Regions from separate parts of the Pedobacter sp. A2324 genome, predicted to be linked through region 2. Evidence: riboswitches for the same ligand, from Rfam matches in the RefSeq annotation. Region 2 holds a riboswitch; each other region holds the start of a gene.
What was found. Region 2 has a riboswitch for S-adenosylmethionine ahead of metH (methionine synthase). Riboswitches for the same ligand answer to the same signal wherever they lie in the genome.
Positions count from the first base shown of each region.

Region 1: linked by a shared signal. The riboswitch ahead of AC570I_RS16665 (O-acetylhomoserine aminocarboxypropyltransferase/cysteine synthase family protein) and the one ahead of metH (methionine synthase) in region 2 are both predicted to bind S-adenosylmethionine.
Region 3: linked by a shared signal. The riboswitch ahead of AC570I_RS11295 (SusC/RagA family TonB-linked outer membrane protein) and the one ahead of metH (methionine synthase) in region 2 are both predicted to bind S-adenosylmethionine.

Region 1 covers NZ_JCASSK010000005.1:353,767-362,096, forward strand. The annotation lists gene AC570I_RS16645 (NAD(P)-dependent alcohol dehydrogenase) at 1-1,002, shown strand, start outside; gene AC570I_RS16650 (Dabb family protein) at 1,112-1,447, shown strand; gene AC570I_RS16655 (homoserine dehydrogenase) at 1,524-2,768, opposite strand; gene AC570I_RS16660 (homoserine O-acetyltransferase family protein) at 2,900-3,958, opposite strand; gene AC570I_RS16665 (O-acetylhomoserine aminocarboxypropyltransferase/cysteine synthase family protein) at 3,986-5,317, opposite strand; SAM riboswitch class I at 5,604-5,714, opposite strand; gene AC570I_RS16670 (hypothetical protein) at 5,928-6,935, shown strand; gene AC570I_RS16675 (glycosyltransferase family 4 protein) at 6,988-8,330, opposite strand, start outside.
Region 2 covers NZ_JCASSK010000002.1:583,352-591,681, forward strand. The annotation lists gene AC570I_RS07630 (S41 family peptidase) at 61-1,668, opposite strand; gene murQ (N-acetylmuramic acid 6-phosphate etherase) at 1,859-2,665, shown strand; gene AC570I_RS07640 (hypothetical protein) at 2,745-3,311, shown strand; gene AC570I_RS07645 (Bax inhibitor-1/YccA family protein) at 3,351-4,094, shown strand; SAM riboswitch class I at 4,210-4,315, shown strand; gene metH (methionine synthase) at 4,487-8,161, shown strand; gene metF (methylenetetrahydrofolate reductase [NAD(P)H]) at 8,195-8,330, shown strand, end outside.
Region 3 covers NZ_JCASSK010000003.1:456,317-464,646, reverse strand. The annotation lists gene AC570I_RS11305 (glycoside hydrolase family 43 protein) at 1-807, opposite strand, end outside; gene AC570I_RS11300 (peroxiredoxin family protein) at 923-2,188, opposite strand; SAM riboswitch class I at 2,322-2,426, shown strand; gene AC570I_RS11295 (SusC/RagA family TonB-linked outer membrane protein) at 2,779-5,952, shown strand; gene AC570I_RS11290 (SusD/RagB family nutrient-binding outer membrane lipoprotein) at 5,963-7,396, shown strand; gene AC570I_RS11285 (GDSL-type esterase/lipase family protein) at 7,537-8,196, shown strand.

The DNA of each region.
Region 1 (8,330 bases), on a different contig from region 2:
CCATGGAATTTCGAAAGAAGAAATGTAGGGCCTAAAGATGTTTTAATTGATATTTTATATAGCGGAATTTGTCATTCCGATATCCACCAGGTTCGTAGCGAATGGGGGCCGGCACGTTACCCGATGGTTCCAGGGCATGAAATTGTTGGCCGGATAGCTGACGTTGGCGCTGAAGTAACTAAATTCAAGGTCGGACAGCTGGCGGGGATTGGGTGTATGGTAGACAGCTGTAAAGAATGTCCGACTTGCAAAGGTGGTCAGGAACAATTTTGTGAGAAAGGTGAAACGGTATGGACTTACAACAGTGTAGAAAGAGATAAAAAAACACCTACATATGGTGGGTACTCGAATAAGATTGTTTGCACAGAGGAGTTTGTAGTAAGTGTTGCCGATACGTTGCCGTTGGCTGGTGTAGCGCCGTTGCTTTGTGCAGGGATTACAACCTATTCACCGATCAAACGATGGGGCATTACTAAAGGTCATAAAGTTGCCGTTCTTGGTTTGGGCGGATTAGGTCACATGGCTGTGAAGTTTGCTGTTGCTTTTGGCGCAGACGTTACGGTACTGAGCACATCTCCTTCTAAAGAACAGGATGCCAAAAAACTGGGTGCGCATCATTTTGTGATCACTAAAGACCCCGAAGAACTGAAAAAATATGCTAAGCATTTTGATTTTATTATCGATTCGGTATCCGCACCTCACGACTATGAGATGTATCTGAAACTTTTAAACGTGAATGGTGTACATATTTGTGTCGGTTTACCTCCAGAGCCTTTAAAATTCCCAGGTTCGGCATTAATGCATGGCAACAGAGCGCTTACTGCATCGAGTATTGGTGGAATAGCTGAAACTCAGGAGATGCTGGATTTTTGTGCTGAACATGATATTGTTTCAGAAGTAGAAGTCATTAATATCAATTATGTAAATGAAGCTTATGAAAGGGTATTGAGCAGTGATGTGAAGTATCGTTTTGTAATTGACATGGATACGGTTGAAGGATAAGTTTTAATCCTTAAGGGTAACTATTTATAATATTATCTTAAAGCAGTATTTTAGAATACTGCTTTTTTTTTCGGCAATCATTTTTATATTTAGGATATATTTAATACAGATGATAGAAGATCTAAACGATAAAGGGAAAATCCAGCATTTTGTAATGTTTTGGTTAAAGCCACAGTTGAGCAAGACAGAAGTGCTTGAATTCGCGAATTTTTTTGAACGTCTGAAACCAATTGAACTCATCAAAACTTTTAGTTACGGGTTAGCAGCAAATACACCAGTTCGTCCGGTAACAGATAATTCATTTACCTATTCACTTACATTAACTTTTGATTCTATTGCAGATCACAACGCCTATCAGGAAGATAAGGTTCACCTGGATGCAGTTGAAGCATTTTCGAAAAACTGGTATCGCGTTGTGGTACATGATACCGTTATTTCAGTTTAGCTATACGCAAAAGGTCGGAATCGCTCCGACCTTTATGCTTAACAACAAAACAAATAAAAAAATTAACCTTAAAAAATTATATCGAAGCCAGTTCGGCTGAAAATACATTTTCAGCAACTTGCTCTTGCTTATAGATTTGTCTGCCAGTATAAGCTACAAACGTGGTTTTATCTAATAAAAGGTCCCGATTTTTAATCAGGCTTCCCAGGCTTACTGTTCCGATAATATATTTGTATTCATTTGCAGCATATCGCTCACTAATGTCATCAAACTCAAGCAAATGTACCAGCGCTTCGTCTGCATAACGTAGATAAATTTCCAGTAAGATATCTTCCGTATGATTGACCTTATTTTCCGAGTGATATTTTTTATACTCATAACGATAATCATACCTTAATGCTGCAATGTCTGAAAGAACTGCAGCACCTGTTGGATGTCCGCCCGCTCCCTTGCCGAAGAAAAATTGTTTGTCGGCAAATGCTGCCTGTACCGTTACAGCATTATATTCATTTTCAACATTATAGAGGAAATCGTCTTTGGCTACGAGCTTAGGAAGAACGTAGGTAACTACATCGCGGGTATTCACTTTACGTGCAGTAGGTACCAGTTTAATTTTAAAGTTTTTCTCCCGGGCATACTTGATGTCGTGCTGGGAAAGGTTTTGAATGCCTATGTTTAAGATAGCATCTGGATTTATAAATAGACCATATGCATGTGAGGTGGCAATGGCTAATTTGTACTTCGGATCATATCCACCCACGTCAAGAATAGGATCTGTTTCAGCAAAACCTAAATCCTGAGCTTCTTTTAATGCTGCGTCATAACTTTGATTTTCATTAAAAATTTTCGAAAGAATGTAATTCGATGATCCGTTAAAAATGCCACTCAATGCATGGAACAATTCGTTATCATAATATTCTTCCAGGTTTCTGATAATTGGTATACTGCCGCAAACTGCACCTTCGTAAAGTAAAGATGTTCCGTGTTCTTGCTGTAAGGCGACTAATTCTTCCAGGTGTGTAGCGATCATCTTCTTGTTAGCCGAAACCACGTTCTTGCCATTCTTTAAAGCAGTAGTTACAATTTCATATGCAGCGTCTGCATCATTGATCAGTTCGACAATGGTGTTAATTTCTGAATTATTTAAAATCTCATTCCGATCTGTTGTAAATAAATCCTTATTTAGGGTGCGCTTCTTCTTCGGGTCTTTGATTGCAATTTTAATGATTTCCAGGTTCAGGTTCTGGCTCTGGATAATATCCAGTAAACCCTGTCCTACAACTCCAAAACCAAATAAACCTATTTTTAAATTCTTACTCATGTTGTTTTATTGTATCAGATAGCGGGCATCCAACTCGAGAGTACCTTGATCATTTGACTGGTATGCCGCTGAAATGTTTTTTTGTTTAATTTATGGTTATAATTTTCTATTTTAATCGCCTGTTTATTGATTTAAGCGGTGTGTTGCAGCTTAATGATTTTCTTGTTTCTGCTTTCTTTAATAAATGTCCCGATGATATTGGTTAAGGCATTTGTTTCAATTAAAAAGCCGTCATGTCCATATTGAGAACTGATGGCGGCGAACTCCGCATTTTCAATATGATCAGCCAGGTATTTTTGCTCAGAAATCGGAAACAAAAAGTCGTTCTCGATACCGATTACTAAGGTGTTTGATTTGATTTGTTTCAATGCTTCAGCGATACTCTTCCTGTTGCGCCCAACATTGTGGCTGTCCATTGCCTTTGTGAGATAGTAATAGCTATAGGCATTAAAGCGGTTGGTTAATTTTTCACCCTGGTAATTCTGGTAAGATGATGCACGGAAGTGATCGGTTTTCTCATTTACACTTTCAACCTGTGTACTTCCATATGCATTATAGGTTCTATAGCTCAGTAATGCAATACTCCTTGCTGTTTTTAACCCTTTCAAGCCACCGCCCGGCTGATTAGCATAAAAGGTCCTATCGCTGGTAATGGCCAGGCGCTGACTTTCATTGAAAGCAATTCCCCAGGGAGAATGCACTGCGTTTGTGGCAACCAAAATCAGGTTCTCCATTCTAGCGGGTTCAGAAATGGCCCATTCTACGGATTGCTGTCCGCCCAGCGAGCCCCCGATTAGGAGTTTAATATCTTCGATGCCCAGGTGTAAAGCAAGTAACTGATGTGCTGATACAAAGTCCCTGATGGTAAACTGCGGAAATGACAGATAATATGGTAATCCGGTGGAAGGGTTTATACTTAGCGGGTTTGTGGTGCCATAGTTGGAACCCAATACGTTGGCGCAAATGATGTAGTGGTCATTCGGATTAAACAAGGCGTTTTGACCAAACAAGCCTTCCCACCATTCAAAAACATCGGCATTAGCTGTTAATGCATGGCAAACCCAGATGACATTATCCTTATTGCTGTTTAATTTGCCATAAGTTTGATAAGCGATTTGCAGATTCCGGATTTTCTTGCCGTTTTCTAATTTGAATGCTTTGTCGTAATGATATGTTGAAACTGTGCTCATTGTAAAATGTGATATGAGAAACTTTAACTAGGCCTGTAATGAATCAGATGATAAATTGATGTTTATCGCAGCAAATGCCTGTTCAAAATCAGATTTGATATCGTCGATGTGTTCAATACCTACAGAAATCCTTAGGGCATTAGGTTTAACCCCCGCGGCTAACTGTTCTTCTTCACGTAATTGTTGATGGGTAGTGGCTGAGGGCTGAATAATTAGCGTTTTGGCATCGCCAACATTAGCAAGGTGTGTAACCAGCTTTAAACTATTAATTAATGCTGTTGCCGTTTCCTTTGATCCGTTTAGCTCGAAAGATAAAACTGCGCCAAAACCATTACTCAGGTATTTTTTTGCCAGATTATTGTATTTGCTGCTAGGCAGGCCGGGGTAGGAGACTTCTTTAACTGCAGGATGGTTTTCCAGCCATATAGCCAGTTCAAGGGCATTATCAACATGCCGCTGAACACGAAGGGACAATGTTTCCAGACCTTGTAAAAGAAGAAATGAATTAAATGGGGAAAGCGCCGGACCAAGATCTCTTAGTCCTTCTACGCGTGCACGGATGATGAACTGAATATTTCCAAATGGACCATCAACACCAAACACATCGCTGAAAACCAAGCCATGATATCCTTCGGATGGCTCACTGAACTGAGGAAATTTTCCATTCCCCCAGTTATAATTACCTCCGTCTATAATCACTCCGCCAATACTTGTCCCATGTCCGCCTATCCATTTAGTGGCAGATTCGACCACGATATTTGCACCATGCTCCAAAGGTTTAAATAGATAGCCTGCGGCTCCAAAGGTATTATCAACGACCAAAGGTAATTCATATTTTCTAGCTATTGCGGCAATTTGTTCGAAATCAGGCACACTGAATGCAGGATTACCAATGGTTTCTAAATAAATTGCTTTTGTCTTTTCCGTAATTTTTTCTTCGAATTCTTCAGGTCTGTCTGGATTAGCAAAGTCTACCTGGATTCCCAGGCGTTTAAAAGCAATCTTAAACTGGTTGTAGGTGCCACCGTAGATATGTGATGAGGAAACCAGGCTATCGCCAGCTTCCAAAATATTATTCAATGCAATAAACTGCGCTGCCTGGCCGGATGCTACCGCTAAAGCGGCAACGCCTCCCTCTAATGCGGCAATACGTTTTTCAAAAACATCGTTAGTCGGATTCATAATCCTGCTGTAGATATTACCAAATTCTTTTAACGCAAATAAGTTAGCACCATGCTCGGCACTTTTAAAACCGTAAGAGGTGGTTTGATAGATAGGAACAGCTCTGGACCCGGTTGTCGGATCTATTTCCTGTCCTGCGTGAATTTGTAATGTTTCGAATTTATATGGAGTTGACATTTCTGAATTGTTTGAATGAGTGAGTATTTAATTTAAAGGAGGTGGATAATGATTTGATCAGTAAAGATCATTATGCTTAATCCAGTCAGGTTGCGTATCCTGGTATGCCAGGACCTTCCAGTTTGAAACAGATACAAAAAGGGAAGATTTATAAACTTACTGCATGCAACAGCACATACAAGTACTCATTCTAGGGGTACTGCAAAGCAAAGAGAAAGCGGTAATGTATGATTTACTTAACTTAGATTCGCCCTGCGATTGAAGATATAATGTTTTCATCAGTTAAAATTTATATTTCCAAATAACACCATGTTAATTGGTCTGGAATTGGCACCTTCTCTTTCTGAGGGTTGCCAGTGGGTCTCTGAGCCAGTCTCTCGCCACTTCTTTATAAATCAATCCGATTAAGATTGACTTTTATTTAGCTCGTCTGCCAAATAATATTTCAAATATCAGAATTAAAAATTAAATGACAAAATTAAATTCTGAAAATTATTCATTCATATGATCAGTTGCAGATTGTTGAGGTGCTTTCAACCTCACTGTTCCAGTGTTAACAAAAAATTAATAGTTAAAATACTATGTTTGTGTTACCTATAATCTATTCATTATGAAAAACACTAAAAATATTTGTTTTACCATCCTCTTTATGGTGGCAGGATTCAGTAAATCTAATGCTCAGTTCGGTGGTTTAAAAGACAAGTTGTTACAAATGGGAGCTGCTAAAGGTGCTAAAGCTTTGGGCGTAGATCAGCTATTAAAGCAACCTGCAGCAATTACAACTTCTTTTGAAGATGTAGATAGGGAAGGGGAAAAATTGCCGGAGTTCAACTCAGGGGTAAAATTTCAACCTTTATATTTATTGCCAAAAAATTCTGAAGGAGGATACGTTTTATGCGAAGGCTTTTATGAGATGACCAATAAAAGCTATTGCTTGAAAGCAGGAACATTTGCACCATCAAAAGGCGATGGATACATGTTTGCACCTGTACTAGGACCAAAAGAAGAAGTTGTTGTAGCCATTTTGAAAAGCGCAGAAAAACATCCTGAGGTAAACCAACATGATATTCAGTCACTGTTATGGACTATCATCGCCAGAACTATGTTTGCTGACTACTCGGGATCGGTAAAAGTTACCGCACTTCAACTGCTCAGCACAAAGCAGCTTACCCAATTAGAGGGTGGAGCACTCGGGATATTGCCTTTTGATGTGATGGAAAAAGCAAAAGATCAGCTTCCATCGGGTGTTCGCACCGTTTTTGAGGCAGAAAATAACATTCGCCAACTGGTTTCATCTGGCAACTATACCTATGCCGATCTGGAGAAATATGCAATTGTTGCAGGTATGGCGCCTCCCAGATCCGACGTCCCAAGCGGTATCTGGACAAAACATCCGGATGGATATTATATTCGATATTTTCCCTCAGGATATGCAATCACAAAAGTTCAGGTATATGTACCTAAAGAGCTAATGGCAAATGGGCAGAAAATTATATATGATGCAGCGGGCGACATTGCCTGCCCTGCGAATACAGGGTCACAGCGACTGGCTCAAACAAACGAGCCATTAAATGCAGATTATTCAATCAGAATAAACACAGCCTGCAAACCAAAATAAATAAAAAAGCCTGTCTTACGTAGGCGAGACAGGCTTAAATAGTAATATTCTTTTAACTAACTTTCCCTTGCTCTACCAGGGGGGAAGACAGCGTTTGGTATTCTGATTCAGCTGCTTTTAACACCGCCAGGTGAGATATAAAGTAAGCCAGTGTACTCTCTGCTCCCTGATTTCTATTTACGCTATTGAATTGAAGACCATCAGCACAGCCATTTGTTTCAAAGTCATATAAAGGGATGTGTAAACTATTATTGCCTAGAAACCATTCATAACTGGTGTGCATGAAGCTTAAATACTGATCATCTTTGGTGATCTCAAAAGTTTTTGCGTAAAGTAGTACCATCGCCATGGTTTCAATTGCCTGCTGATCGTAGATTGGATTTTTACCATGTTTTTTCATCCAACCGGCATTGCCGACCGGATTTAAATATCCGTTTTCAAATGAAAAAGTATTTAAGAAAGCAATACTTTCCATTGCAATACGATAAGATTCAACATCACCAGTAGCTTCCGAATGATATAAAAGTGCCAGTGGCAGAATGGCATTATCATAAGTCAGGATATCTTCATACCAATGCCATTCTCCATCTTTATTTTTAGCGTAGGCTTCTTTCAAAGAATTTGCCAATCTGTTTATTTCTCCGATTAGCAACTCATCGCCTCGGTGTACAGATAAATAATGAGCCAATCCTATAATGGTATTCGCCATGCCACGCAAATATTTCAGATCCTTAAAATGCATAATGGAGTGCGAGAATAATTCCCTTCCGAACTCCCGGTAAGAATTATTTGGAGCTGCAGATATCAGGTATCCCAGCGACCAGATTGTTCTTCCAAAAGAATCCTCAGAGCCCACTTCATCCAGGTAATTTCGATTGAAACTTAAAAAATTTCTAAAATTACCATCTTCACACTGCATATACTGGATAAAACTCAGATATACAGGCATTAGTTTCACAGCCTTTTGGTTTTTATCTTGCTCGTAGGCCATCAACGTCATAATTAACGCCCTTGCATTGTCATCTATACAATATCCCTCTTTCAAATTGGGAATGCCAAAACGTGCATGCTGAATGATCCCGGTATCATCTGTTAGCAATGAAATATGGTTCAGGTTCAATGCAGGCATTCTTTCCACATCGATAATAGGAGGGATGGAACGCTTAGGTTTCCTGTCATCTGTAAGTGCACTTTCAAGTGTTTCCAAATATACATTTCCAATTTGTGGCCAACGTAAATTCAAGCCATATTGGTAGGCGTTATTTTTCAGTTTAAGGTGCTTTTGTTCGTCATTCAACAGTTCCTTCAGGATTTCGGCAAGCTGCTTATCATTTTTAAAGTCAAACAATCTCCCTCTATCATCTGCAAGTAATTCCTGTGCATGCCAGTATGGTG
Region 2 (8,330 bases):
CACAGGTTTTTAAATCCTTTTAAGCTATGGATATCCTGTCAGAGGCAAATGCTGAATAGCCTACTGCAAGTTATTAAGCGCTTGCCTTACTGCACTATCATTTAAATTCGCAGCTTTATAATAGCCTACATCACCCAGATAATAACGGCAAAGCAAGGCCTTCAAATCATTAAGGATGATGTTACGCGCACTATACAACTGGTACCGGTCTATTGGCACATTTTTGCGCTGAATAAAACCGATAAAATCTTTAAAATCATTATCATTAATCGTGAAGATATTAATATTCTGCTCCACAAAACTGGCGCTGTACTTATTGGTTAACACATTAAATACGTAATCTGAAAGGATTTTTTTACTCACCAGACTGGCATAAAACTTATTGTATCCTGTGGTATCAAGCTTAACAAAAACATCAGGCTGAATGCCGCCACTTATTTTAACTTTCCTGCTCTGTTGAACAGTTACACCTTCCGTCTTTTCAACCGAATCCTGAAAAGAAGTCCGATCGCCGGTTAGCTCACCGTCCATCATGCGTTCATCCAGCTCATGTTTGTAAGCATCATAGCCCTTTTTATATGATTTCTGAATACTCTTTCCTGAAGGGGTGTAATAACGTGCAATGGTTAAGTTTAATGCCGAACCATCTCCGAAAGAAAACTGCTCCTGAACAAGCCCTTTTCCGAAAGACCGGCGCCCAACAATAATACCCCTTCCTAAATCCTGAATTGCTCCGGCAACAATTTCACTTGCCGAGGCCGTATTTTCATTAATCAGAATCGCAAGTTTTCCATTTTGAAAAGCACCATTACCGGTAGAGAAATAATCCGTACGTGGCTCATGCTTACCCTGGGTATAAACAATCAGCTTGTTTTCAGGCAAAAACTGATCTGCTAAGCCCGTTGCTGCAGAAAAGTATCCTCCTCCATTATCCCGTAAATCAAGGATAAGTTTTTTCATGCCCTTTGCCTTGAGGTTATTGGCTGCTGTAGAAAAATCACTATCTGTATTTGCACCAAACTTACTGATGCGAACATAACCTGTTTCAGCATTGATCATATAAGCAGCATCAATACTACTGATATTCACCTTACCCCTAGTAACCATCAACCGGCTAGGGGTCTGTGTACCATTATGAATTAATGTTACCCCAACACCACTTCCAGCCCTGCCTCTGAAGCGTCCCGAAAGCTGTTCTTTTGGCAAATTCCTTCCGCTTACTACTGTGCTGTCTATGCTTAGAATTTTATCCCCCAGTTTAATTCCAGCCTGAAAGGCCGGGCCATCTTTCACCACACCTGTAACCATCATGGTATCATTAAGCATATAGTACTCGATCCCTACACCTTCGAAATTCCCCTCCAGATTGTCGGTCATATCCTGGGCATCTGATGGAGGAAGATAAACGCTATGCGGATCTAACTGATGTAAAACACTATCGATTGGCAAATTCTGAAGAGAATCGGTGTTGATATCGTCAACATAATTTTTGTTGATGATGTGAAGAATTTCATCAAGCTTACCATCGGTGTTACTGGCCAGCTGCGGACTCCTTTTTACACCGAAACCCTGATCCTTAATGAATTTGATACCCAATACCATGCCCACTATTAAAATCACAGAATAGCTTAAGGCAATCAGTATGTTCGTACGGGTATTCTTTTTCATTGGCGCTACTGCAAATTTATGAAAATAAGCGGCTTGATATATTTTTTAACCGCATTTTCACACCTTTTGTTTATAATTTTTAATATAAATTAACCCACCCCTTACATTGTTAGAATTAGCAACCACATATTTTTGAATTTTTAAGCACAGTTTTAGAAAGAATTTACCGAATTTTATCAAAATTAAATTTATGAACAGAGTTACCGAGCAGGAATCTAACTATAACCACATCGATAAAATGTCGGTTTTGGAAGTATTGCAGGGCATTAATAACGAAGATAAAACGGTAGCTTATGCCGTTGAAAAATCTTTGCCTCAAATAGAAAAACTGACTACCGCTGTAGCCGATAAAATGAAAAAAGGTGGCCGCCTGTTTTACATAGGAGCCGGAACGAGTGGTCGTTTAGGTGTTGTCGATGCTTCTGAATGTCCTCCAACTTATGGCGTTCCATTCGACTGGGTAGTTGGTATTATTGCAGGAGGTGATTCGGCGATCAGGAAAGCTGTCGAATTTGCCGAAGATGATGCTGAACAAGCCTGGAAAGATCTTCAGGAATTTGGCATTAATGATAAAGATTGCCTTGTAGGATTAGCTGCATCAGGAACCACCCCATATGTAATTGGTGGTCTAAATACAGCAAGAAAGAATGGTATTTTAACGGGTTGCATTGTGTGCAATACCGGCGGACCAATTGCAGCAGAATCTGACTTCCCTGTAGAAGTGGTTGTAGGACCTGAATTTATTACCGGCTCAACAAGAATGAAATCAGGCACAGCACAAAAACTCGTTTTAAACATGCTGAGTACTACGGTTATGGTCCAGCTTGGCCGTGTGGTTGGCAATAAAATGGTCGATATGCAGTTAACAAACCATAAACTGGTTGATCGCGGAACGCAAATGGTAGCTGATGAATTAAATATTGATTACAACGAAGCCGCTGATCTTTTAAATAAATATGGAAGTGTTAGAAAAGCTGTAGAAGCCGGACAACTCTAGGAAATGAGTGAAAAAGGATGATTGAATTGAAACTTAAACATTCACTCACTCAAAATTCAATCATTCAATAATTTGAAACATGCACGAGATAGAGCCTTATTACCAATGGAGAGATGACTATATCTCCGCCGAAGATGAACGTTCGCCTTTTTACAATACTGAATATTCTGAGTTTCATTTCGATAAACAGATTTACAACTTTCTGCTTCACCCGCAATGGGATGAATTCGGATCCAACACACTGTATATGAAGGTGCTGTATGCCGATTACGACAGGGCGTACGCCATTATCGAATTTATTGGGGAATGGAATGACGCCATCAATAACGACATCATGCTTTTAAAGCGCGACATACTGGAACTGATGATGGATGAAGGTATTAATAAATTCATCCTGATCGGGGAGAATGTGTTAAACTTCCACGCCTCAGATGACAGCTATTACGAAGAGTGGTTTCAGGAAGTGGAAGATGGCTGGATTGTTGGGATAAACTTTCAGGACCATGTCATTGCAGAGTTCCGGGATAATAGCATCGATTATTATATTAACTTTGGCGGAGCCTTGAATAATATGCCATGGCGAACACTAAAACCCCTTCAGTTCTTCAAGAAAGTTGAAGAATTGCTGACAAAAAGATTAAACTAAAATATTAACTTTATACTGTTTAAATACACATAAAACAAAATGGAACAACAAAATTATCAATATCAGGACAACAGCGTTTTCGTTCAGGAGAAATCTGTTTCAAAAAAATTCTTTGCTAATGTTTTCTTATGGATGTTTGTGGCGTTGGTTTTATCAACACTTTCCGCCTTCTACATTTCAAACACAGAAAGCGCATTAAGATTACTGATTAACTTTGAAACCGGTCAGAGAACGGCTTTAGGCTTTGTAGCGATGTTTGCGCCCCTTGGTTTAGTTTTATTGATGGGAGCGGGCTTTAGCCGCTTATCTTATGGCGCTTTACTGGGTGTTTTCGCCTTATTCTCAGTTTTGCTGGGTGTGAGCTTAAGCTTTATTCTATTGGTTTACACAGGCACATCTGTTATCTCATGCTTTGGAGCTGCTGCGGTAATTTTCGGAATTATGGCAGTATTGGGGTATACCACGGAGGTTGATTTAACTAAATTCGGTCCAATCCTAATGGTAGGTGTTGCAGGCTTGTTTATTGCCGGGATAGCTAATCTATTTATCAAAAGCGAACAGTTTAGTTTGATTATGGCATTTGTGGGTGTTGCAGTTTTCACTGCATTGACTGCATACGACGTTCAGAAAATCAAGCAGATCGGAATGGGCCTTGAACAAAGTGGTGAAGCAATCCCTTCTTCCGATACCAAAAAATTAGCCATAATGGCCGCATTAAACTTATACCTTGACTTTATTAACATCTTCCTGTTCTTATTAAGAATTTTCGGAAGCAGAAAATAAGCTCGCCAACAGAACAATATTCTAAAGGCCGTGCAGATTTGCATGGCCTTTGTAATTTTATTTGGCTAGTATCCAATAAATTTTGGAAATGATGCCGCTTTGTTGCATTTTTGTACGCTTATTAAGAAAGACGGAGGGATTAGACCCAACGAAGTCTTAGCAACCTGTGTCCACACAAGGTGCTAAATTCTATCCCGGTTTTAATCGGGGACAGATAAGTTTTAGGAAGGACGATTCCCGCGCCAACTTTTTGAATAAGCATTTTGAGTATCAGGTATAAAGTATCAAGTATAAAGACAATTTTGCCTTATATTTTTTGCCCAATATCTGCAGTTAGGTCGTTCGTCAGTTAGTCCTGACACCCGATACCAGCTACTTGCTACTATAAAACAATGAACATTAGAGAAGAATTAGAAAAGCGTATTCTGGTAATCGATGGGGCAATGGGCACCATGATTCAGCGCTATACATTAACAGAAGAGGATTTTAGAGGGGAACGGTTTCAAAATCATCCATGCGATGTAAAAGGCAATAACGACTTGCTCAACATTACCCGTCCGGATATTATTAAAGCGATACATCTTGAATACTTGAGTGCTGGTGCCGACATTATCGAAACCAACACTTTTAGTACACAAAGAATCTCCATGGCCGATTACCAGATGGAAGACCTTTCATATGAACTCAGTTACGAAGGTGCCCGGATTGCTAAAGAGGCGACCAGCGAATTTATGGCCGCCAACCCCGACCGCAAATGTTTCGTTGCCGGTGCAATCGGCCCAACCAACCGTACCCTGTCCATGTCGCCAAATGTAAACGACCCGGGTTACAGGGCCATTTATTTCGATGAACTCGAAGCAGCCTACTATGAGCAGGTTCGCGGACTGGTAGACGGAGGTTCTGACGTACTGTTAATCGAAACTATTTTCGATACTTTAAACGCAAAAGTGGCCATTGTTGCCATTAAAAAATATGAAGAAATCATCGGCCGGAAACTGGAAATTATGATTTCCGGAACCATTACCGATGCCTCAGGAAGAACTTTATCAGGTCAAACTGCCGAAGCATTCCTCAATTCAGTAATGCATGCAAAACCATTAAGCATTGGTTTTAACTGTGCGCTTGGCGCTAAAGAAATGCGTCCGCATATTGAAGAACTTGCAAATAAGGCAGGTTGCTATGTTTCCGCCTATCCAAATGCCGGTTTGCCAAACGAATTTGGGGCTTATGATGAGCAGCCACACGAAACAGCACACCTGGTGGACGATTTCATTACCTCCGGGTTTGTCAACATCGTAGGCGGTTGCTGTGGCACTACACCCGATCATATTGGCTGCATCGCTAAAAATGCACAAAAAGCAAAACCCAGGAAACTTCCTGTAATTGAACCCGTGATGCGCCTCAGCGGTCTGGAGCCGGTTACCATCAAGCCAGACAGCATTTTTGTAAACGTAGGCGAGAGAACCAACATTACCGGATCACCAAAGTTTTCAAAACTCATTTTAGGCGGTGATTATGAAGCGGCCCTTGCTGTTGCCTTACAACAGGTTGAAGGTGGCGCCCAGGTAATCGACGTCAACATGGATGAAGGAATGTTGGATTCAGAAGCGGCGATGACTAAGTTTCTGAACCTGATCGCCTCTGAACCTGATATCGCCAAACTGCCGATCATGGTCGATTCTTCCAAATGGTCGGTAATCGAAAATGGCCTGAAATGTTTGCAGGGCAAAGGAATAGTAAACTCCATTTCATTAAAGGAAGGTGAAGAGAAATTCCGTGAAAGCGCGCAGAAAATTATGAAATATGGTGCTGCAGTAGTGGTAATGGCTTTTGATGAACAAGGTCAGGCCGACAACTACGAACGCCGGGTAGAAATTTGCAAACGCAGCTATGATATTCTGGTTAGCGAAATTGGCTTCCCACCAGAAGACATCATTTTTGACCCGAATATCTTAACCGTTGCAACAGGTTTAGAAGAACATAACAACTATGCAGTTGACTTTATAAATGCCACACGGTGGATTAAACAAAACCTTCCTCATGCCAAGGTAAGCGGTGGAGTTTCGAACATATCCTTCTCTTTCAGGGGAAACAATGTTGTCCGCGAAGCCATGCACTCCGCTTTCCTTTACCACGCCATTCAGGCCGGACTGGACATGGGAATTGTAAATGCAGGTATGCTCGAAGTTTATCAGGAAATCCCAGCCGAACTATTGGAACGGGTAGAGGATGTACTGCTTAACCGCAGAGACGATGCAACTGAACGTTTGGTAGAATATGCCGACACGGTTAAATCAAAAGGCAAAGAAATTGTAAAGGACGAAGAATGGAGAAAAGGGACCGTAGAAGAAAGGTTATCTCACTCACTGGTAAAAGGCCTCGTAGAATACCTCGATGATGACGTTGAAGAAGCCCGTCAGAAATATGCCCGCCCAATCCAGGTAATTGAAGGCCCGTTAATGGACGGGATGAATATCGTCGGAGATTTATTCGGTGCCGGAAAAATGTTCTTACCTCAGGTGGTGAAATCCGCAAGGGTAATGAAAAAAGCAGTAGCCTACCTCTTGCCTTTTATTGAGCAAGAAAAACTGGATAACCCAGATCAAAATCAAAGTTCTTCTGCCGGAAGGGTTTTAATGGCAACCGTAAAAGGCGATGTACACGACATTGGAAAAAACATTGTTGGCGTAGTACTGGCTTGTAATAACTTTGAAATTATAGATATGGGCGTAATGGTGCCCGCACAAGACATCATTAAAAAGGCAAAAGAAATAAATGCCGATATTATTGGCTTGAGTGGACTTATTACCCCTTCATTGGATGAAATGGTTCACTTTGCCAAAGAAATGGAGCGGGAAGGCTTTACTATTCCGTTAATTCTGGGCGGCGCTACTACCTCGCGTATTCACGCCGCCGTAAAAGTGGCACCAAACTATTCTGGACCGGCCATTCACGTGCTGGATGCATCAAGAAGTGTAACTGTTTGTAGTACACTCATGAACCCCGAAACTAAAGATAATTACGTTGCCGGAATAAGAGCTGAATATGATAAAGCCCGCGAGGCACATTTAAATAAACGCTCAGATAAGCGTTTCAAAACCATAGCCGAAGCGCGTGAGAACAAGTTCAAAATTAACTTTGAACAGCGTCTACCGGTTCCTGAGTTTACTGGTACCAAAGTTTTCGACGACTATCCTTTGGAAGAACTCGTTCCTTACATTGACTGGACACCATTTTTCCACACCTGGGAACTTCGTGGCAGCTACCCGAAAATTTTCGATGATAAAAACGTGGGAGATGAGGCCAGGAAGCTTTTTGATGATGCCCAAACTTTACTTAAACGTATCCTCGATGAAAAATTGCTTACCGCAAAAGGAGTAATCGGCTTCTGGCCGGCAAACAGTGTTGGCGATGACATTGAATTAAAAACCGGAAGTGTGGAAAGCGATGCAATGCTGACGACCATTCACACGCTCCGTCAGCAGGCAGAAAAAGTAGATGGACAGCCTTATTACGCACTCTCTGATTTTATCGCACCAAAAGAGAGCGGGATTCAGGATTACTTTGGAGGCTTTGCAGTTACTGCGGGCATTGGAATTGATGCGCTGGTAGAAGAATTTGAAGCTAACCACGATGATTATAACAGCATCATGGCCAAAGCCCTTGCCGATCGTTTGGCAGAGGCTTTTGCTGAAAGAATGCACGAGCGCGTGCGTAAAGAATACTGGGGATATGCGAAGGATGAACACCTGAGTAACCAGGAACTGATTAAGGAAGAATACGCAGGTATCCGTCCGGCTCCTGGTTATCCGGCCTGCCCGGAACATACCGAAAAAGGAACCTTGTTTACCTTGCTGGATGCGGAGAAAGAAATCGGATTACGCTTAACGGAAAGTTATGCCATGTACCCCACCGCAGCAGTAAGTGGTTTTTATTTCGCCCATCCCGAATCCAGGTACTTCGGTTTAGGCAAAATAACCAAAGATCAGATTGAAGATTATGCTACCCGTAAAGAAATGTCGATAGAAGAAGTAGAGCGGTGGCTAAGTCCGAACCTAGCATATTAATAAACGAACCAAACTAAAAGCCCCTTTTGGGTTATGAAAATAATAGACCACATTAAAAACGCAAACGGTAAAACGTTATTCTCTTTTGAACTCTTACCACCGATAAAAGGCCAAAGCATCCAGTGGATATACGATGCAATTGACCCATTATTGGAGTTCAATCCTCCAT
Region 3 (8,330 bases), on a different contig from region 2:
GCCTTTGTCCTCCGGATCGTACCATTTATCGTCATATTGATAACCCGAATTGATTGTGCTGGAAACGGCCTGTTTCACCCCTGAAGTTCCATCATGAGGAACATAAAACATATGATACTTATTGCCAACTTTGGTAATGTCGGCATCGATGTAAGAGACATCTTTCGGATAGCTGAACAACAATTTAGGTGGAGTATCCAAACCTTTAAAATCCTTATTCATGTAAGAATAGTACACTTTATCTTTTCCGTTGCCAAAACGCATGGTGAAGTAAATCATCATTTTTTTCTGAGCTTCATCATAAATAAGCTCAGGCGCCCATGCGCAGCCAATATCAGCAAGTTCAGGAAAGGCCTGGTCTACTCTTAGAACCTGATGAGTCCAATGAATGAGGTCTTTTGACTTCATTAAAACCAAGCCACGGTTATTTCCCCAGCCGTATTTCTTTCCATCACGTTCCCATTCGGTACTTCTGTAGCCTTGCTTTTGAGCATATATGTGAAGGTCGGTTAGAGCCAGATAAAACATGCCATCCGGTCCGCGGCAGATGTAGGGATCGCGTATGCCCTTTTGCTCGGCAATGGTATCTCCGGCAATAATAGGCTTCGCCTGGTTAATATCGGTAAAACTATAACCGTCTTTACTTAGTGCCATGTAAAGGCCATGCGTATCGTCCTTGAAATAGACCATCAGATAGGCTGACATATCTTTTTCTGTAGGAATCTTTTGCTTTTTCTGTGCCTTTGCCATGGCGAAAAAGAAAATCATCAAGGAGGAGATAAATATTAATTTATACTGAAACTTCATTTGGTTCTATGTTGGTTAGAAATTGAAGTCCAAAATAACCAATAATCGTCAATTCAACGATTATTGGTCAGGAATATTTTATGTTAACCTTTACAGACGGGAACTTTAATGCAGGCTATTGTTTTAATAAGGCATCTATTTCCCCGTTAAATTCCTTTACAAATTCGGTATAGTACTTTCCGGTAGCCGGGCCACTGTATCCGGTATGGATCTGAGCAACCTCACCTTTTTTATTAATGATAATGGTAGTTGGAAATGATAAAAAGTTCTTTAAGGCGGGCAATGATTCTGCAACAAGTTGTTTATCCGGTTTCCCCGCGATAACCTGATCATATTCAATTCCAAACTTTTCACGAAACCGGCTTAAAGCTGTACGGACATATGCCGAATCGAGTTGTCTCTCATAGTGAATGCCTATAATTTCGACACCACGTTTACGGTTTTCTTTATACCAGGGTGCCAGGAAAGTTGCCTCGTCAACACAGTTGGGGCACCAGGTACCTGTTATGGTCAAAATCACAACTTTATTCTTGAACTTTTCATCATTAAGCGATATTTTTTTTCCATTCACATCAGGCAAAGAGAAATTAAGGGTTTTGTAACCATCTTTCAAAAATGTCAGTTTAGTTGCATCCGGTAAAGCCGCATTTTCATTTTTTATACCGTCAAAGGGTACGTTGCCACGTGCCGTAACAATCTCCCCATTGATGCTGCCCTCCTTTGTAAAAGTACCTTTGTAAAATGAGGGTCCCGATCCGATAAAGCTGGATAAATAAAATTTGTCGCCATCCACAACACCCTCCAGGTAACGCGAATCGCCTGTGATACGTAGAAATGTCCCGGTAAGTTTATTGCCTTGTTGTTTAAACAGGCCTACAACCTTTTCAGGATCTCCATTTGGCGATTTAAATGTCACATCGTAAGTTCCGGAAAAATCACCCGAGGCAGGTTTTCCGTCTGTTTTAAAACGATAGTTTTCACCCTTCCTGGCCGCTAAGACCGTCGGTTTCCCTGTACGATCTTGTTTTCTCAACACTCCGATCAACGAATCACCTTCCAGTTTTAACGCAAATTCGTTATCAAACTGGTTTAATTTAACCAAAACAGAATCTCCGGTCTGTGTTACAACACCTCCTTCGAAATGCTCGTCGGCATTTAAAAATACGAGATGTGCAGGGCCGCCATTTTTTGAACTGATCTCAAAATTAAAGGGTACCTCTACATCAGGCTTAATCTTAAAAACGCCCCTCCATTTGCCTGGTAATGAAAAAGTATTTGATTTTACACTTTTAGCATCCTTTTTTATACTGGTTTGTGCCTTTATAAGGCTTGCTGAGGATAAAAGAGATAAGGATAGAAATGCAACAGTTTTAATATTCATAATCGTGGGTGAATCTAAGGATTCAGGGCAAAGGTAACGATCTCAAGAGCTAAGAAGAAATTTTTTAAATAAATTCTAGGGATTTTATAGTCTATTCAATTATTGTACTATCTTTGCGCCAGTTATTTTAAAATACTTATCAAGAAAGGTGGAGGGAATGGCCCCGTGAAACCTTAGCAACCCGCCGTAGCTGGAAAAGGTGCTAATTCCATCCCAAAGTTTTTGGGGTAGTTAAGTCAGTTGATTGCAAATATGTATGATAATATATTGTAGCACTTCTGATTTAAGGAAGTGCTTTTTCATTTGGCAGTATTGCAATGTTGAGCGGTATTAAATCACAATAAAAAAGAAACGATGAAAAAAACTAACGAGCAGGCACCCTATCAAATTACCCACTTTAAAAAATACCTAAAGCTATCGCGAATGTGTAGCAGCGGTTGCTGAGACGCTAAAAAAGAAACGTAATCAGCGTTTCCTGTCTCAAATTAAATGTCATTTATTATTGTGTTAAAATTCGCCCAAAAGCGAAGTGGAATGGCTTTGCCCGGATTTTGACAATTTTTAAACTAATCATTAATCATATCTTATTTATGTTCAAGAAAATTAAGCTGTCTGCAATACTTTTTTTGCTACTGCTTTCACAGATCTCCCGTGCACAAAATATCACGGTTTCGGGTATTGTAAAAAGTGCATCAGGTCAAACATTGCCTGGGGTATCAGTTGTGGTAAAAGGAGCCAAAGAAGCGGCTACGACCAATAACAACGGATCATTTACCATTTCTGCAAATCCGAAAAGTATATTGTTAATCTCTTACATTGGATTTGATACCAAAGAGGTTGAGATCACAGAAAACACAAAAAATTTAGCAATTATTTTAACTGAAAGCAGTAACGCGCTGGATGAGGTAGTGGTCACTGCCCTGGGTATTTCGCGTGAAAAAAAATCTCTGGGTTATGCCGTTCAGGAGCTAAAGGGACAGAGCCTTACTGAAGCCCGGGAAAGTAATCTCGTAAATGCGCTGGCCGGAAAAGTAGCAGGGGTCAGGATCACGAATAGCCAGGGTGATATGGGTTCTTCCAGAGTAGTTATCCGTGGGGAAACATCCATCTCCGGAAATAACCAGCCATTGTTTGTAGTTGATGGCATTCCGGTGGATAATTCACAGTTAAGCGGTGCCGGCGCGAGGGATTATGCCAATACCATTTCTGATATCAACTCAAATGATATTGAGTCGATCAGTGTGTTAAAGGGCCCCAATGCTGCGGCACTATACGGCTCGCGGGCTGCGGCGGGAGTGATTATCATTAAAACAAAAACCGGAAAATCGAAAAAAGGATTGGGTGTTACCTTCAATTCAAATGCAGTAATCGAAACCTTATTAACCTTACCTAAGTATCAGGATGTTTTCGGACAAGGGTCTGAGGGTAGGTTCAGTTATGTTGATGGTAAAGGTGCAGGGATTAATGATGGAGTAGATGAGAGTTGGGGACCTAGAATGGATGGCCGGCTGATTCCTCAGTTTTTCTCTAAGGGGGTAGCCGTACCCTTCGAAGCGCATCCAGACAATGTTCGCGATTTCTTTGAAACCGGTTATTCGCTTTCAAATGGTATTGCTGTAGAAGATGCAAGTGAGAAATTTAACTATCGCCTGTCTTACAATAACCTGAAGCAGGTTGGTGTAATCCCGAATTCAGGACAAGGCAAAAACTCACTTACGTTAAATACTACCCTAAATATCACACCTAAACTTAGCCTTACCGGAAATGTAAACTACAATATGTTGAATGCAGATAATTTGCCTGGAACCGGCGGCTCACGATCAACCAGTACCATGTTGCAGTTTACCTGGTTCGGCAGGCAGGTTGATATCAACCGCCTGAAAAATTACCTGGATGAAAATGGAAATACATTCAACTGGAACAACAGCTATTATAGTAATCCGTATTGGGTTGCCTACGAAAATACCGTATCACAACGTAGAAATAGAATTATCGGAAGTGTGGGCTTAAAATATGCCATTATAGATGGTTTGAATTTTAACTTCCGGTCAGGAACAGATTATTATAACGATCGCCGTAAAGTCAAAATCGCTTACGGTACAAATGGTACACCTTTCGGATCTTATACAGAAAGCGCATACACGGTTAGTGAAAGCAATACGGATGCTACCCTTAGTTATGATAAAAAACTTAATGATGATTTCAGCATTGAAACCCTCGTAGGTACCAATATTCGGTCGAGATTTACCGAACAGAATGATCAGAGTGCGCCCAGGCTGGCGGTAGCTGGTTTATACACCCTTTCTAATTCTCGTGATCCCCTAACTTCTTCAAACAGTTATACAGATTTTAAAACCTATGGCATTTACGGATCTGCCCAGGTTGCATTCAGAAATTACCTGTTTGTAAATGCAACTGCAAGAAATGACTGGTCGTCTACGCTTCCGACACAAAACAGGTCTTACTTTTATCCTTCATTCAACGGAAGTTTATTGCTCACTGAAGCTTTTGATATTAAAAGTGACTTATTAGACTACGCCAAAATCCGCGGGGGATGGTCTAAAGTGGGTAAAGATGCTTCGCCATACCTACTAATAAATACGTATACTTTTGGGGCTCCTTTCGGTACAAGTCCTCAACTCATTCCATCAGCAACAGATTTGAACCCGGATTTAAAGCCAGAAACTACTTCTTCATCAGAGCTTGGCTTAGAGGCGGTATTATTCAACAAACGCCTGCGCTTTGATTTAGGCGTATATAATAGTAACAGTTTCAACCAGATTTTAAGCGTAGATGTAAGTGCGAGTACCGGTTTCAGATCTAAATTACTTAATGCAGGGAAGATCAATAACAAAGGGATTGAAGTGCAGCTGGGGGTAACGCCAGTGAAGAAAGCTTTTACCTGGGATATTGATGTAAATTACGCTGCGAACAGAAGTAAGGTCATTGAACTTGATCAAAGCGGATTGTTGCAAACCTATGTTGTGGCAACAAACTCTGCTCAGGTTATTGCTGCGGTAGGTCAGCCGTATGGTGCACTGTTTGGTAATGCTTTCCTGAGAGATGGAAATGGCAATATCGTAGTAAATGCCACGGGCGCACCGCAAACCGATCCAACTAAAAAGGTTTTAGGTAAGTACACTCCTGACTGGATAGGGGGAATTTCGAATACCTTCAGCTATAAGGGCTTTAGTTTGGGCGTATTAATTGATGCCAGTTTTGGTGGATCAATTTATAACGGTACCTATGCAACCGGAACGTACACTGGTGTACTTGCTTCTACTTTGCCAGGTAGGGCAGCAGAATTTGGCGGGATTTCATATTACTATCCCGGCAACCTTAAAGCCAATGGAACTGTTAGGCTGGCAGCAGGCACTGCTGCACCTGCAGGTGTAACGGTTTACGATGATGGAATCATCTTCGATGGTGTTACTGCTGACGGAAAGAAAAATGAAAAAATACTTCCTGCCCAAACTTATTACAAATCGTTTAGAACCATTGATGAAGCCAATATTTTCGACGCATCATACGTAAAGCTTCGTGAAATTAAACTTACCTATAACCTGCCTGCGAAATGGCTTCGTCCATTGAGCCTGCAAGGTGTATCTGTCGCTTTAGTTGGAAGAAACCTGGCTATACTGCACCGAAATGTAACGGATATCGATCCGGAGGTGGCATTCAATACGGGTAACGGACAAGGTTTGGAAAGTTTATCTAACCCAACAACCCGTACTTACGGTATCAACCTAAACATTAAATTTTAATTACCCTGTTATGAAAAAGAATATCCTATATATACTGGCTTTAACAGCAATTTCATTTTCTTCGTGCAATAAAGAGCTCGATGATGTGAATACAAACCCCAATACCACAGAAAACGCTCAACCCGATTATCTGCTTACCGGAGCAATAAAAAATGGCGCTGACGCTTATTGGGGAACAACAAATAACATGAATTCCAGTCTGCTGTTTGTGCAGCAGTGGGCCAAGGTCCAGTACACAGAAGAAGATCGCTTCATTTATTCTAACAGCAGCTTCACTTCCCTGTGGTCAACATTGTATGCAACAACCATCACCAGTTTAAATAAAATCATAGAAATAGGAAATACAACAGGTAATTCCAATTACAGGGGTGTAGCCTTGACTTTAAGATCCTGGTCATTCCTCTTGCTTACTGATGCTTATGGAGATATCCCATACACCCAGGCGGGAAAACTTAGCCAGTTTATTACCCCTGCATACGACAAGCAAAAAGACGTTTACTACGGTTTGCTTGATGATTTGAAATCAGCAAAAAATGCCCTTGATCCTTCGGGCAAGAGCATTGCCGGCGATATTATATACAGCGGCGACATCAATAAATGGAAAAAGCTTGCCAATTCATTGCGATTGAGGATAGCATTGCGTATTGTCGACAAAGAGCCGGCAAAAGCAAAACAAGTTCTTGACGAAATAAAAGCTGATGGCGATTTGTTTATTGCCGACAACAGTGAAATTGCACAGCTGATATACTCCATTTCGCCTCAGCAAAATCCGGTGAGTGCACAGTTCGATACCAGAGATGATTATAGAATCAGTAAAACGATAGTGGATAAGCTTTTCAGTCTCAACGATCCGCGTTTGCCTGTTTATGCCAGCAAAACACAAACTGCAACACCCGAAGAATACATCGGTTTGCCTAATGGCCTGACCAATTCGGAAGCCAGTAACCTGGGTTTTGCCAAAACATCAAAACCAGGTACTTATTTTCTCGCACCTCAATCTCCGGCTGTATTTTTTAGCTACGCTGAGTTGCTGTTCGATAGGGCAGAGGCTGCTGCAAGAGGATTGACCACAGAGAATGCTGCTGATTTATACAAACAGGCAGTGATCGCTTCACTCAAACAATTCGGTATCAGTGATGCTGCAGCTACAGCTTACGCGGGCCAAAGTGCTGTTCAATACGATGCAGGCAATTACAAGAAGTCGATTGGTGAACAAAAATGGCTTGCACTTTTCGGGCAGGGTTTAGAAGCCTGGGCAGAAAGACGCAGATTGGATTATCCCCAGTTAACGGCATCAGTTAATACGGTGTTAAACGGACAAATTCCAGTGCGTTTTATCTATCCCGGTACCGAACAATCCTTAAACGGGCAAAGCTATAAAAGTGCCGTGGCCAATCAGGGTCCAGATCTATTGACTACTAAGTTGTGGTTTGACCAATACTAACTTTATTTAAAACAGGGCGGTGTTAGGAACATGTCTGCCCTGTTTAATTTAAAACGGAGCTTGTAATAAATTCGTTTGGTTGAGGGTAAAAATGGAGATAATGGTAACTTGCAGGCCATTTATCAATTTTAATACGAGCCATGAAGAAATCAGTTCTTACCCTTATCATATTTCAATTTTTGGTGCTGAGCACTTTTGCACAAAAGAAAGCACCTTTTTGGGATGATGTACAAGTGATTAAGAAATATGATATGATGTATAAAGCACCCGCTCATCCGGTATTGTTTGTCGGAAGCTCATCGATTAGAAAATGGGATGATCTCACGCAGACTTTCGCCGCATACAATGCCTTAAACAGGGGAATCGGTGGTGCAGTCATTAATGATATCACCTACTACTTAAACGATGTGGTATTTCCATATCAACCGAAACAAATTGTGCTGTATGTAGGCGAAAACGACCTTCCAAATGATACAGTTACTCCCGATACCGTCTTAAACCGAACAGTCCGGTTATATCAGGCCATCCGGGCCAAATTACCAGCTACTCCAATCGTATACATTTCTATTAAACCCAGCCCCAGCAGGGAAAAGTTTAAAGCAAAGGCTGAAGCTTCAAATGCCCTTCTCCAGAAGTTTTTCGCAAAGGAAACCAATACCACTTTTGTAAACATTTATCCGTTAATGTTATCTAAAACCGGCGAAATGAGAAGAGAATTATTCCTTGATGATATGTTACACATGAATGCACAAGGATATGCTATCTGGAAAAAGGCAATAGAGAAATACCTGATGAAGTAAAGCCATACGTATTGTGTAGACCGTAATGCAATTATGCATTTGTTCTCCTGCCCGATATTTATCTGCTAAACTCAGATAAAGCTAAGCTTGTTTTTGTACATTTGGCTTCCATCTTCAAAATAAGATAGATAAGT